Regions from separate parts of the Streptomyces sp. CA-142005 genome, predicted to be linked through region 2. Evidence: riboswitches for the same ligand, from Rfam matches in the RefSeq annotation. Region 2 holds a riboswitch; each other region holds the start of a gene.

Region 1 (3,967 bases), 2.7 Mb from region 2:
TTGCCGTACATGAACTGGTACACGATCAACGGCCGGCCGGGGCCGGTGAACAGCTCGCTCAGCCTGACCTCGCGGACGGGCGTGTCGCCCGCGTCGAGGTCGGCGGGGCCTTCGAGGAAGACGTAGTCGTCGACCGCGGCGCCCTGCGGGAGCGCCCTGCGCAGGGCCGCGACCCTCTCGCGGTGGCGCATGAGTTCGATCTCGGCGTCGCGGAGTTCCTCGCGTGCGGCGAGGTAGTCCGCGGACTCGCCGGGCAGCCGGGTGTGCCGCGCCATCGTGTCCTCCTGGACGGGAAGCCCCCCGGGGGGTCATGTCGAGTCCATGGTCGCGGCCGCCCCGCGGGCAGGGCGTGAGGCGTCGCCGTTCCGACGGGTGACAAAGCGGGCAGGAGGGGACGATCGGCCGCCGCACAGCAGGAGATGACAAACATTCAACACTGTGATCTTCACGTGATCTGCGCGGCATGAACTTGTGACAAGTGATCGTCTGCCGATACGTTCACTCATCAGCGTGGCGAGAGGCACTGCTTCGCCCGCCGGTCCTGCTGTCGCACGAAAGGCTTCCGCATGCTCTCCGGGAACGGTCGTCACCGTCGCCCCCGTCAGGCTCCGGCCCTCCTCGTCGCGGCCGGGGTGACCGGCTCCGCCATCGCCATCCCGCTGCTCGGCGCCGCGAGCGCCAACGCGGCCGACGGCACCACGTGGGACAAGGTCGCCGAGTGCGAGAGCGGCGGCTCCTGGAGCGCGGACAGCGGAAACGGCTACTACGGCGGTCTGCAGATCTCGCAGGAGGACTGGGACGAGTACGGCGGCACGCAGTACGCCGAGAGCGCCGACCAGGCCAGCCGCTCGCAGCAGATAGCCGTCGCCGAGAAGATCCTCGCCGACCAGGGCACCAAGCCGTGGGCCATGTGTGCGCTGACCGCCGGGCTGACCTCCCACTCCGGTTCGGTCGACGTCGACCCCGGCGTCGGTGGCTCCGGCGGTTCGGGTGACGCGTCCGGCTCGGCCGGCCACTCCGGCTCGTCCGGTCTGTCGGATTCGTCCTCCTCGGACTCCGCTTCCGGCTCCAACTCCGGCTCGGACTCCTCCGGCTCGGACTCCACCGGCTCCTCCTCGGACGAGAGCACCGCACCGGCCCCGGGCTCGGGCAGCCACGCCACCGGAACCCCGGACGGCGCCGGTGACTTCACCGGAACCAGCACCCCCAAGTCCGACAAGACTGACAAGTCCGGCTCGCGCGACGGCGGAGGTTCACAGGGAGGCGACAGCTCTCCCACAGCAACCCCGAGCGCCGACAACCCGGACAATTACCAGCAGAGTGCCGGTTCCTGGAGCCTGGTCGACACCGGCGCGCTCGGCAGTGGCGGACGTCACCGCGGCGAGAGCGCGGACGAAAGCGTGACAAACGGTCAGAACGCCACGCCTTCCGGCCGCCACGCCGGCCGCGGATCGGACACCTACACCGTCCGCGAGGGCGACTCCCTCGCCTCCATCGCCGACTCCCTTGACGTCGACGGCGGGTGGCATGCGCTCTACGCCGCCAACAAGAAGGTCATCGGCGCCGACCCGGACCACATCGCCGCCGGTCAGACCCTGGAAGTCCATGCCGAAAACGGCGACGGCTAGCGGGAATTGACGCCCCACTTCGCGGCTGATGTCCGGTTTGGTGAAAGTGTGGGATGAGTCTCAGAAGCCCTGATCGTCTTTGAAAATCCGACGATCGCATGTCTACGGTCAGGACCGCTCGTCACCACGAGCCCCGGCAGCCGCAACGCCGAATCCTGCCAGCGGATGCCCGGGAACAGTCGTCGCGTCAAGCGCCGTAGGCAGGAGCGGGGGACCCAAGGTAAGCGCCGGGCCCAGCGGTTGACGCTGGTCCGGCTTGGGGTGAAGCCGCGCCTCGGATGAACGAGTGCGCGGCCGGGCAACTCAACCGGCCCGAACCCGACAGCTCACCTCGCAGGCGTCGGTGAGGGGATCGATCCATGCTGTTCTCCGGCAAGGGCACGCACCGTCGCCCGTCCAAGGCCGTCCGCGCCATCACGCTCGCCGGTGTCGCCGGCGCCGCCGTCGCCGCCCCGCTGATGGCGGCCGGCAACGCCTCCGCCGCCACCGCCTCCGAGTGGGACAAGGTCGCCCAGTGCGAGTCGGGCGGCAACTGGTCCATCAACACCGGCAACGGCTTCTACGGTGGCCTGCAGTTCACCAACTCCACCTGGGCCGCGTACGGCGGCACCGCCTACGCCGCGCGTGCCGACCTCGCCACCAAGGCGCAGCAGATCGCCGTCGCCGAGAAGGTCCTCGCGGGCCAGGGCAAGGGCGCCTGGCCGGTGTGCGGCACGGGCCTGTCGAGCACGCCGTACAACGGCTCCGCCCCGGCGGCCGCCAAGAGCACCACCAAGAGCACCACCAAGAGCACCGCCACCCGCTCCACCGGCCAGGCCGCCACCCGCTCCACCACGCGCACGGCCCCGTCGGCGAGCAAGACCGTCACCACCCCGACCGGCAAGAAGGTCGAGAAGGGCGACGGCGAGTACAAGGTCGTCAAGGGCGACACCCTCAGCGCCATCGCCGAGAAGCACCACGTGGCCGGCGGCTGGCAGAAGCTGTTCCAGCTGAACAAGGACATCGTCAAGGACGCCGACCTCATCTACCCGGGCCAGCAGCTGCACCTGAAGTGACGCCTGGCTCCGAACGGGCTCACAGTGCCCTCACATCCCCGGCCCGCATGCTGAGGGCCTCGTGAGGGCCACCCCCGTCCCCACGGGCTCCCCGCCCCGGCGCGTGTTCCCCCGTACGCGCCGGGGCGGGGTCTTGCGTTTCCCCACTCTTCAGCAGGGCCTCACCGGCAGGCCCCTTTGTTCCGTGGGTGAACAATAGGTACCGTCTGCGTGTCTCTCCTGTCCACGGGACGGTCGGTCGGTGGCCGACGCGCCGGGGACGGTTAGGCTCTAGTCGCAAGGCACAGCCGTAAGGCACACAGCCCCGCACTTCCAGCGTCACATCCAAGAAGGAGATGCTCGTGCCGTCCATCGACGTCGTCGTAGCCCGGGAAATCCTGGACTCCCGAGGCAACCCCACGGTCGAGGTCGAGGTCGGCCTCGACGACGGCAGCACGGGTCGTGCCGCCGTCCCGTCCGGCGCCTCCACCGGCGCCTTCGAGGCCATCGAGCTCCGCGACGGCGACCCGAACCGCTACCAGGGCAAGGGCGTCGAGAAGGCCGTCCTCGCCGTCATCGAGCAGATCGGCCCGGAGCTGGTCGGCTACGACGCCACCGAGCAGCGCCTGATCGACCAGGCCATGTTCGACCTGGACGCCACCGACAACAAGGGCTCCCTCGGCGCCAACGCCATCCTCGGCGTCTCCCTCGCCGTCGCCCACGCCGCCTCCGAGGCGTCCGACCTCCCCCTCTTCCGCTACCTGGGCGGCCCCAACGCGCACCTGCTGCCGGTGCCGATGATGAACATCCTCAACGGCGGCTCGCACGCGGACTCCAACGTGGACATCCAGGAGTTCATGATCGCCCCGATCGGCGCGGAGTCCTTCTCCGAGGCCCTGCGCTGGGGCGCCGAGGTCTACCACACCCTCAAGTCCGTCCTGAAGTCCAAGGGCCTGTCCACCGGCCTCGGCGACGAGGGCGGCTTCGCCCCGAACCTGGGCTCCAACCGTGACGCCCTGGACCTGATCCTCGAAGCGATCAAGCAGGCCGGGTACGTCCCCGGCGACCAGATCGCCCTCGCGCTCGACGTGGCCGCCTCCGAGTTCTACAAGGACGGCAAGTACCTCTTCGAGGGCAAGGAGCGCTCCGCCGCCGAGATGACGGAGTACTACGAGGAGCTCGTCGCGGCCTACCCGCTCGTCTCCATCGAGGACCCGCTGTTCGAGGACGACTGGGCCGGCTGGAAGGTCATCACCGACCGTCTCGGCGACAAGGTCCAGCTGGTCGGCGACGACCTGTTCGTCA
Region 2 (3,967 bases):
AACGGCCTGACGGTGCTGCGCTGCCACCGCCCCGGCCAGCAGGTCGTCGCCGTCGAGGTGCTGCTGGACGCGCCCCTGGACGCCGAGCCGGCCGGCCTGGACGGCGTCGCCACGATCATGGCGCGGGCCTTCTCCGAGGGCACCGACAAGCACTCCGCCGAGGAGTTCGCCGCCGAGCTGGAGCGCGCGGGTGCCACGCTGGACTCGCACGCCGACCACCCCGGCGTCCGGCTCAGCCTGGAGGTCCCGGCCTCCCGCCTGGCCAAGGGCCTCGGCCTGCTCGCCGACGCGCTGCGCGCGCCCGCATTCGCCGACAGCGAGGTGGAGCGGCTGGTCCGCAACCGCCTGGACGAGATCCCGCACGAGCTGGCCAACCCCTCCCGCCGGGCCGCCAAGGAGCTCTCCAAGGAGCTGTTCCCGCTGGTCTCGCGCATGTCGCGTCCCCGCCAGGGCACCGAGGAGACGGTCGAGAAGATCGACGCCGACGCCGTACGCGCCTTCTACGGCCGGCACGTACGCCCCGCCACGGCCAGCGCGGTCGTGGTCGGCGACCTCACCGGCGTCGACCTGGACGCGCTGCTCGGCGACACGCTGGGCGCCTGGACCGGCACCGCGGGCGAGCCGCGGCCCGTGCCTCCGGTGACCGCCGACGACACCGGGCGCGTGGTCATCGTGGACCGGCCCGGCGCCGTGCAGACACAGCTGCTCATCGGCCGCGTCGGTCCCGACCGGCACGACCGCGTGTGGCCCGCCCAGGTGCTCGGCACCTACTGCCTCGGCGGCACGCTCACCTCCCGCCTGGACCGCGTCCTGCGCGAGGAGAAGGGCTACACCTACGGTGTGCGCGCGTTCGGCCAGGTCCTCAGGTCCGCGCCGGACGGCACGGGCGCGTCGATGCTCGCCATCAGCGGTTCCGTGGACACCCCCAACACCGGCCCGGCGCTGGAGGACCTGTGGAAGGTGCTGCGCACCCTCGCGGCGGAGGGCCTGACCGACGCCGAGCGGGACGTGGCCGTGCAGAACCTCGTCGGGGTGGCGCCGCTGAAGTACGAGACCGCGGCGGCCGTGGCGAGCACGCTGGCCGACCAGGTCGAGCAGCACCTGCCCGACGACTTCCAGGCGACGCTGTATCAGCAGCTGGCCGCGACGGGCACGGTGGAGGCCACGGCGGCCGTCGTGAACGCCTTCCCGGTGGACCGCCTGGTGACCGTCCTCGTCGGCGACGCCTCCCAGATCAAGGCGCCGGTGGAGGCGCTCGGCATCGGTGAAGTGACCGTGGTGGCGGCCGAGTAGAGCGCGCCGTCGCGGCGGCCGGGTGCGCCCGGGAGGCCGCACGCGCGCGTGGGGCCCTGACGGTCTACGGACCGTCAGGGCCCCTGCCGTTTCCCAGCCCTACCCCAGATGCCCGATTTGAGGCGGAGGTTGCCTGTCTGCCCTGTGGCATGCGCTACAAAAGCCCGGATCGGTTTGGGGTTCCCAAGCTGGCTTACGTAGCGTCGCCCAGGCTGTTCGTCGGGCAGTGCGCCGCACCCGCGGCACCGGACAGTCATCGCCGAGTCCCCGTACGGCGCGAGCCAGGGGAGCCGGGGACCCACGCAGTCCCTGGGGTGAATCGGGCGCCAGCGCGAGCCGCGAGGGAGCCCGTAGGAGACCTTCCTGCTCCGAACCCGTCAGCTAACCCGGTAGGCGAGAGGGAAGGAAAGGACCAGCCACTCCATGGCGTTCATGTGCGCCACCGGGAAGCACCGCAAGCCCGGCCGGGTCAAGCGCACCACCGCTCAGGCGGCGGGCATCGCGGCCCTCACCACCACCGGTGTCATCGGCACCCTCGCCGCCTCCCCGGCGCTCGCCGCCGAGAACACCGTGGAGCAGACCGGCCTCACACCGGTCCTCACCCTGAGCGACGACGTGGCCGAGCACATCGCCGCGCAGGCCGCCGCGCAGCGGCAGGCCGCCGAGCAGAAGGCGGCCGAGGAGGCCGCCGCCAAGAAGGCGAAGGAGGAGCGCGAGGCCAGGGCCCGCGCCGCCCGGGAGGCCGAGCGCAAGCGCCTGCTGAACACCTTCGTCGCCCCGATCACGAACTCCTACGTCTCCACCGGCTACCGGGCCAGCAGCTCCCTGTGGTCCTCCGGCTCGCACACCGGCATCGACTTCCACGCGGCGAGCGGCACCCCCGTGCACGCGGTCGGCGCCGGCACCGTCGTCTCCACCGGCTGGGGCGGCGCGTACGGCAACCAGATCGTGATCAGGATGGCCGACGGCATGTACACCCAGTACGGCCACCTGTCGTCCATCGGCGTCTCGGTGGGCCAGCAGGTCACCCCGGGCCAGCAGATCGGCCTGTCCGGCGCGACCGGCAACACCACCGGCCCGCACCTGCACTTCGAGGCCCGTACGACCCCCGACTACGGCTCGGACGTCGACCCCGTCGCCTACCTCCGCAAGCACGGCGTGAACGTCTGACGCCCCCGCGCGCGGCATGCGAAGCCCCGGCTCACCGAGCCGGGGCTTTCGTCGTTTTTCACGGCCGCGACCCGGCCCGCTGACCAAAAAATATCCATGGATTCCGACCCGCCGTCGGAAATTCCGGCTCATTGGAATAGAGTCACGGAACACGCGTCCATCGTCGACGTTTCACGGGGATTAAGGCGGAGGTCGGTCATGCGTATTCCGGCGCACTCGGTGTGCACGGCCATCCGGGACGACATCGTCGCGGGTGTCTACGAGCGCGGCGGCCGGCTGACCGAGGAAGTCCTCGCCCGCCGCTACGGCGTCTCGCGCGTCCCCGTCCGCGAAGCCCTGCGCACCCTGGAGGCTGAGGGCTTCGTGGTGACCCGCCGGCACGCGGGCGCGTGCGTGGCCGAGCCGACCGAGCAGGAGGCCGCCGACCTGCTGGAGATGCGCCTGCTGCTGGAGCCGCTCGGGGCCGCCCGGGCCGCCCAGCGGCGCACCGAGGCCCATCTGAAAGTGCTGCGCGGCCTGGTCAGGCTGGGCCAGGAGCGGGCCAGACGGGGACACAGCGAGGATCTGCGCTCGCTGGGCGGCTGGTTCCACGAGACGCTCGCCCAGGCCTGTGGCAGCCCCTCGCTGACCACGATGCTCACCCAGCTGCGGCACAAGATCGCCTGGATGTACGCGGTGGAGGCGCCGCCGAGCCCGGTGGACTACTGGGCGGAACACGGCGCCATCGTCGACGCGGTGGCGCGCGGCGACGGCGAGCGTGCGCGGGCGCTCACGGCGCTGCACACCGAGCGCGCGACGGCCGTGCACCGGCTGCGCTTTTCCGGGGCCGGCGAGCGTGTGAGGACTTCGCAACACGCCGTAAACATGTCGGGCCTCCGGCATTAACACGGACGCCGTATACAAAGAAGAGTAATTCGGCTGCGCCGTATTTTCGCTGCCCTGATTCCGGTGTGCGCGCAATGAGCCCGGAAACACAGAGCCGCGCCGCCCGAAAAGGCGACGCGGCTCCGGCGTATCAGCGTGCTGCTGTTCAGACCGTCTCGGGCAGTTCCTCGAGGCCCTCGGCGACCAGCTTGGCCAGACGGTCCAGGGCGACGTCCGCGCCCTCGGCGTCGGAGGCCAGCACGATCTCTTCGCCGCCCTGGGCGCCCAGGCCCAGGACGGCCAGCATGGAGGCCGCGTTGACGGGGTTGCCGTCGGCCTTGGCGATCGTCACCGGGACGCCTGCGGCCGTGGCGGCTCGGACGAAGATGGAGGCGGGGCGGGCGTGGAGGCCCTCGGCCCAGCCGACGTTGACGCGGCGCTCAGCCATGTGTTGCTGCCCTTCAGTCTTCAGGGTTGTCTAGACCAGTTTCCCATATCGCGAAGCGTGCCCGGAGCGGACCTTCGTCCGCCCCGGTGTGGCGCCGGAACCGCGGCCTCGGTTCCGGCTTCCGTCCTCCACAGACTGCCCTGCGCCGTTGTCGGACGCGAGCCGTACTCTGGGGCCCATGCAGACCTCGGC
Region 3 (3,967 bases), 1.2 Mb from region 2:
CGCGCTGCTCGGCGGTTTCCTCACTCAGATGAAGGCGATGGGGCAGGGCACGGCCCGGTTCGTGCCCGCGATGCTGCACGGCGCGCTGACCATGCTGGTCACCGGCGTGGTCCTGGTCGGCCTCAACCAGGCCGACGACCACCACGTCAACACCATCAAGATCGGCGTCAAGCTGGCGCTGCTGATCGTGATCCTCGGGCTGGTCTATGTGAAGCGCGACGAGGAGAAGGTCGACAAGGGGATGTTCGGGCTGGTCGGCCTGCTGACCATGGCGAACATCTTCATCGCCGTGCTGTGGACCTGACGGTCATCCGTCCCCGCCGCCGGCGCGGGCCGCGAGCACCGCACCGGCGGCGACCACGAGCCACACCGCCACCGCCGCCCACAGCAGCACCCGTCCCGGCCAGTCGAGCCACGGGACGCCGAAGGCGGTCGCGACGGACAGCGTCGCCACCGCCGTCATCCCCATCGGGAACACCGTCGCCCACCGCAGCACGTGGTAACCGGGCCGGGGCCGCACCGCCTCGGCGGCCAGCAGCGCGACGTAGCAGACCAGATCCAGCACGAGCAGCACGACCGTCACGGTGTGCAGCACGCCGCGGTCGTCGTCGTTCCACAGGTACATGCCCGAGTCCCCGGCGATGAGCAGGTTCGCCCCGGCCAGCGCCGAGATCGCGAGCGCGCCGCCCGCGATCCAGTGGTCGCCCGGCCCCTCCAGCACCTGCCGTGCGTCGAAGTGGACCAGCGCCAGGCCGTAGAGCGCCAGGCCCAGCCAGAACAGCACCAGCGCGGTGTGCGCGAGCCATGCCGTGCGCTCGGCCGTGGCCAGCGTGGCGGCCAGGACGGCGAGCCCCTCTGTGGCCACACAGCACAGGAACACCGCCCCCGGCATGCGCGGCCTCCAGCGCCGTACGACCAGGAACAGCAGCACCGGCCAGAGCAGCGCCGCGAGCGCCAGGAGCGCCTCGGCCAGGGTCTGCCGGCCCAGCGCCGAGATCCGCGTGCCGAGCACCGTGGTCGCGGCGACGGACGTGAGCGCGCCCGGGCTCTCCGCCTCGGTCGCCCAGCGTCCCCGCTCGCCGACCAGCCGCAGCACGAACCCCGCGGCCAGCACGGCCCAGGCGACGCACGTCAGCGCCAGCGCCACCCAGGAGACCGCCTCGTCGCCGGTCATGTGCAGCCCCACCGACAGGATGCCGGTCGCCATCACGGCGGCTCCGGCCGCGGGGGACCGCCCCGCCCACCACACGCGCAGACCTGAGATGCCGGGCATGCGCCGATGCTAGGGAGCCGCGGCGGCCCTGCCCGGAAGGGCACGCGCGCGTGATGAGCAAAAACGCCGGTACGCGTGTATGAGGCGGGAAGAGCGGGCAGCCCCGCGCCTGGACAGGGCGCGCCCACGCGGACGTGCAATTCCCCGGCACGCCCGCGTGGAGCGCGAAAGAGCCGAGGCGCGCCCGGCCCGGGGCAGGCCGTCAGCCCGGGCGGACCACGCTGTGGATGATCGACTCTCCGCCGTAGTAGATGGACTCCTCGCGGACGTACGCGCCCGGCTTGGGGGCGTGGATCATCATGCCGTTGCCTATGTAGACGCCGACGTGGCTGATGTCGTCGTAGAAGAAGATCAGGTCGCCCGGCCGCGCGTCGGCGAGCGAGACCGTGGTGCCCGCATCGACCTGGTCGTACGTGGTGCGCGGAAGCGTGACGCCGGCGGCCTTCCAGGCGGCCTGGGTGAGGCCCGAGCAGTCGTAGGAGTCCGGCCCGGTCGCGCCCCACACGTACGGCTTGCCGATCTGCGCGCGGGCGAAGGCGATCGCCTTCTCGGCCTTCGTGTCGTACGAGCTGGATGTGGTGGTGGACCCGGACGAGTCGGAGCCCGTCGAGCCCGATCCGGACCCTGACCCCGTGGACGAGGACGACGACGAGTCGGCCTGCTGCTGCGCTGCCTGCTGCTGGGCCGCCTGCTGCTTCGCCAGCTCGGCCGCCTTGCGCGCCGCCTCCTGCTGCTTCTCCCGCTCGATGGCGGCCAGCCGCGCCTTCTCCTGGGCGTTCAGCTGCGACAGCAGCTCGCGGGCCGACGCCAGCTTCTTCTGGACGGTGGACTTGGCGGTCTGCAGGTCGTGTTGGGAGTCGTTCAGCGTCTGCAGGCTCTGCGCGGCTTCCCGCCGCTTCTTCATGGTCGTGGCCTGCTCGCCGATGTAGTCGTCGACCGCGCGCTTCTCCCGCGAGGTCAGCCGGTTCATCAGCTGGGTCTGGTCGAAGTAGTCCTGCGGGTCGTTCGCCAGCAGGAAGGTGGCCGTGTCGGGAGCGGCGGCGCCGGTGCGGTACTGGGCCGCGGCGAACGAACCCAGCTCCTCGCGGGCCTTGTTGAGGCGTTCGGTGCGCCGGGCGAGGTCGTCGCGCAGGGCGTCGACGCGGCCCCGCTGCTTACCGGTCCGCTCCTTGGCCGCGTTGTACTTCTCGGTCGCCGACTCCGCCTGGCGGTAGAGATCGTCGACCTTCTTCTCGACCTCCTCCAGGCTCGGCTTGGCGTGATCGGTACGGGGGGCGGCCTCTGCGGTCTGCGAGAGCACGGCCATGGAGGTGAGGGCGGCGGTGGCGAGGGCGGGGGTGCGAAGGCCCGTTCCGATGGTCCCGCCGGGGCGCGGCTTGCGGTGCGACGCCAAGGGAGGCGACTCCTTCCAATGGGCCGCCTACCGGGTTAGCTGTCGGGTTCGGGCGGTGGTTCGGAAGGGTTGCCCTACGGCGGCGTCCCGGGTGGGAGCCGGCCGATTCACCCCAAGGTCGGTGGGTCCCCGGCTCCGGGCGCCCTGCGGCGCGCCGGACTCGGCGGAGGCCGCGCGGCCCGGCGGGGTTCGCCGGTAGGGGTCGTACGGCCCGGACGCACGCTAGCCAACTCGTGTGACTCCTGTGAAGGTTGGTGCGTGATATGTCCGATACATTTTCGTGACCTGGGCCGGGTTTCGCTCCTATGTCATCGGACGGTTCCCCTGTGTGAGCAGGCCGCGGGCCACTCGGCGGTGAAGACCGGCTGCGTTCCGGGCCCGCCATGTTCCGGGGACGGCGACCGGTTGTCGGTGGGGCGCCCTAGACTCGTAGAGCGATGAGCAGCCTCTTTGACGACAGCTTCCTGGCGGACCTCCAGGCCCCTCGCGGGCACGAGGAGGAGCCCCCGCCGCCGCCCGAGGACGATCACGCTCCGGAGTCGCTTCCGGACGATCTGTTCGGCGGGAAGTTCGACGTGCCGCCGGACCGGGACGCGTACTACCGCGACGGCGCCCCGCGCCCCGCCCTCGACGCCGCGGCCCTGCTGGCGGGGCTGAACGACAACCAGCGCGCCGCGGTCGTGCACGCGGGCTCCCCGCTGCTCATCGTGGCCGGCGCCGGCTCCGGCAAGACCCGTGTGCTCACCCACCGCATCGCCCACCTGCTCGCCGAGCGGCACGTGCACCCGGGCCAGATCCTCGCGATCACCTTCACCAACAAGGCCGCGGGCGAGATGAAGGAGCGCGTCGAGCAGCTCGTCGGCCCGCGCGCGAACGCGATGTGGGTGATGACCTTCCACAGCGCGTGCGTGCGCATCCTGCGCCGCGAGTCCAAGAAGCTCGGCTTCACGTCGTCGTTCTCGATCTACGACGCCGCCGACAGCAAGCGCCTGATGGCCCTGGTCTGCCGCGACCTGGACCTCGACCCCAAGCGCTTCCCGCCGAAGTCGTTCAGCGCGAAGATCAGCAACCTGAAGAACGAGCTGATCGACGAGGAGGACTTCGCCGCCCAGGCCACCGACGGCTTCGAGAAGACCCTCGCCCAGGCCTACGCGCTCTACCAGTCGCGGCTGCGCGAGGCCAACGCGCTCGACTTCGACGACCTGATCATGACGACGGTCAACCTGCTGCGCGCCTTCCCGGACGTCGCCGAGCACTACCGCCGCCGCTTCCGGCACGTCCTGGTCGACGAGTACCAGGAC

Evidence for each region. Region 2 has a riboswitch for cyclic di-AMP ahead of ACQPXS_RS33520 (M23 family metallopeptidase). Riboswitches for the same ligand answer to the same signal wherever they lie in the genome.
Region 1: it holds a riboswitch for cyclic di-AMP, as region 2 does, so the genes downstream of both, ACQPXS_RS20845 (transglycosylase family protein) here and ACQPXS_RS33520 (M23 family metallopeptidase) in region 2, are expected to answer to the same signal.
Region 3: it holds a riboswitch for cyclic di-AMP, as region 2 does, so the genes downstream of both, ACQPXS_RS28120 (NlpC/P60 family protein) here and ACQPXS_RS33520 (M23 family metallopeptidase) in region 2, are expected to answer to the same signal.

The regions. Positions count from the first base shown of each region.
Region 1 is NZ_CP192078.1:4,446,638-4,450,604, reverse strand. Features, by position in the region: gene ACQPXS_RS20855 (DUF899 family protein) at 1-275, opposite strand, end outside; gene ACQPXS_RS20850 (transglycosylase family protein) at 567-1,628, shown strand; cyclic di-AMP (ydaO/yuaA leader) riboswitch at 1,811-1,983, shown strand; gene ACQPXS_RS20845 (transglycosylase family protein) at 1,988-2,683, shown strand; gene eno (phosphopyruvate hydratase) at 3,019-3,967, shown strand, end outside.
Region 2 is NZ_CP192078.1:7,194,449-7,198,415, forward strand. Features, by position in the region: gene ACQPXS_RS33515 (M16 family metallopeptidase) at 1-1,293, shown strand, start outside; cyclic di-AMP (ydaO/yuaA leader) riboswitch at 1,541-1,704, shown strand; gene ACQPXS_RS33520 (M23 family metallopeptidase) at 1,717-2,463, shown strand; gene ACQPXS_RS33525 (GntR family transcriptional regulator) at 2,662-3,348, shown strand; gene ACQPXS_RS33530 (HPr family phosphocarrier protein) at 3,494-3,775, opposite strand; gene ACQPXS_RS33535 (GNAT family N-acetyltransferase) at 3,954-3,967, shown strand, end outside.
Region 3 is NZ_CP192078.1:5,986,491-5,990,457, forward strand. Features, by position in the region: gene ACQPXS_RS28110 (hypothetical protein) at 1-304, shown strand, start outside; gene ACQPXS_RS28115 (tellurite resistance/C4-dicarboxylate transporter family protein) at 308-1,273, opposite strand; gene ACQPXS_RS28120 (NlpC/P60 family protein) at 1,476-2,666, opposite strand; cyclic di-AMP (ydaO/yuaA leader) riboswitch at 2,674-2,842, opposite strand; gene pcrA (DNA helicase PcrA) at 3,104-3,967, shown strand, end outside.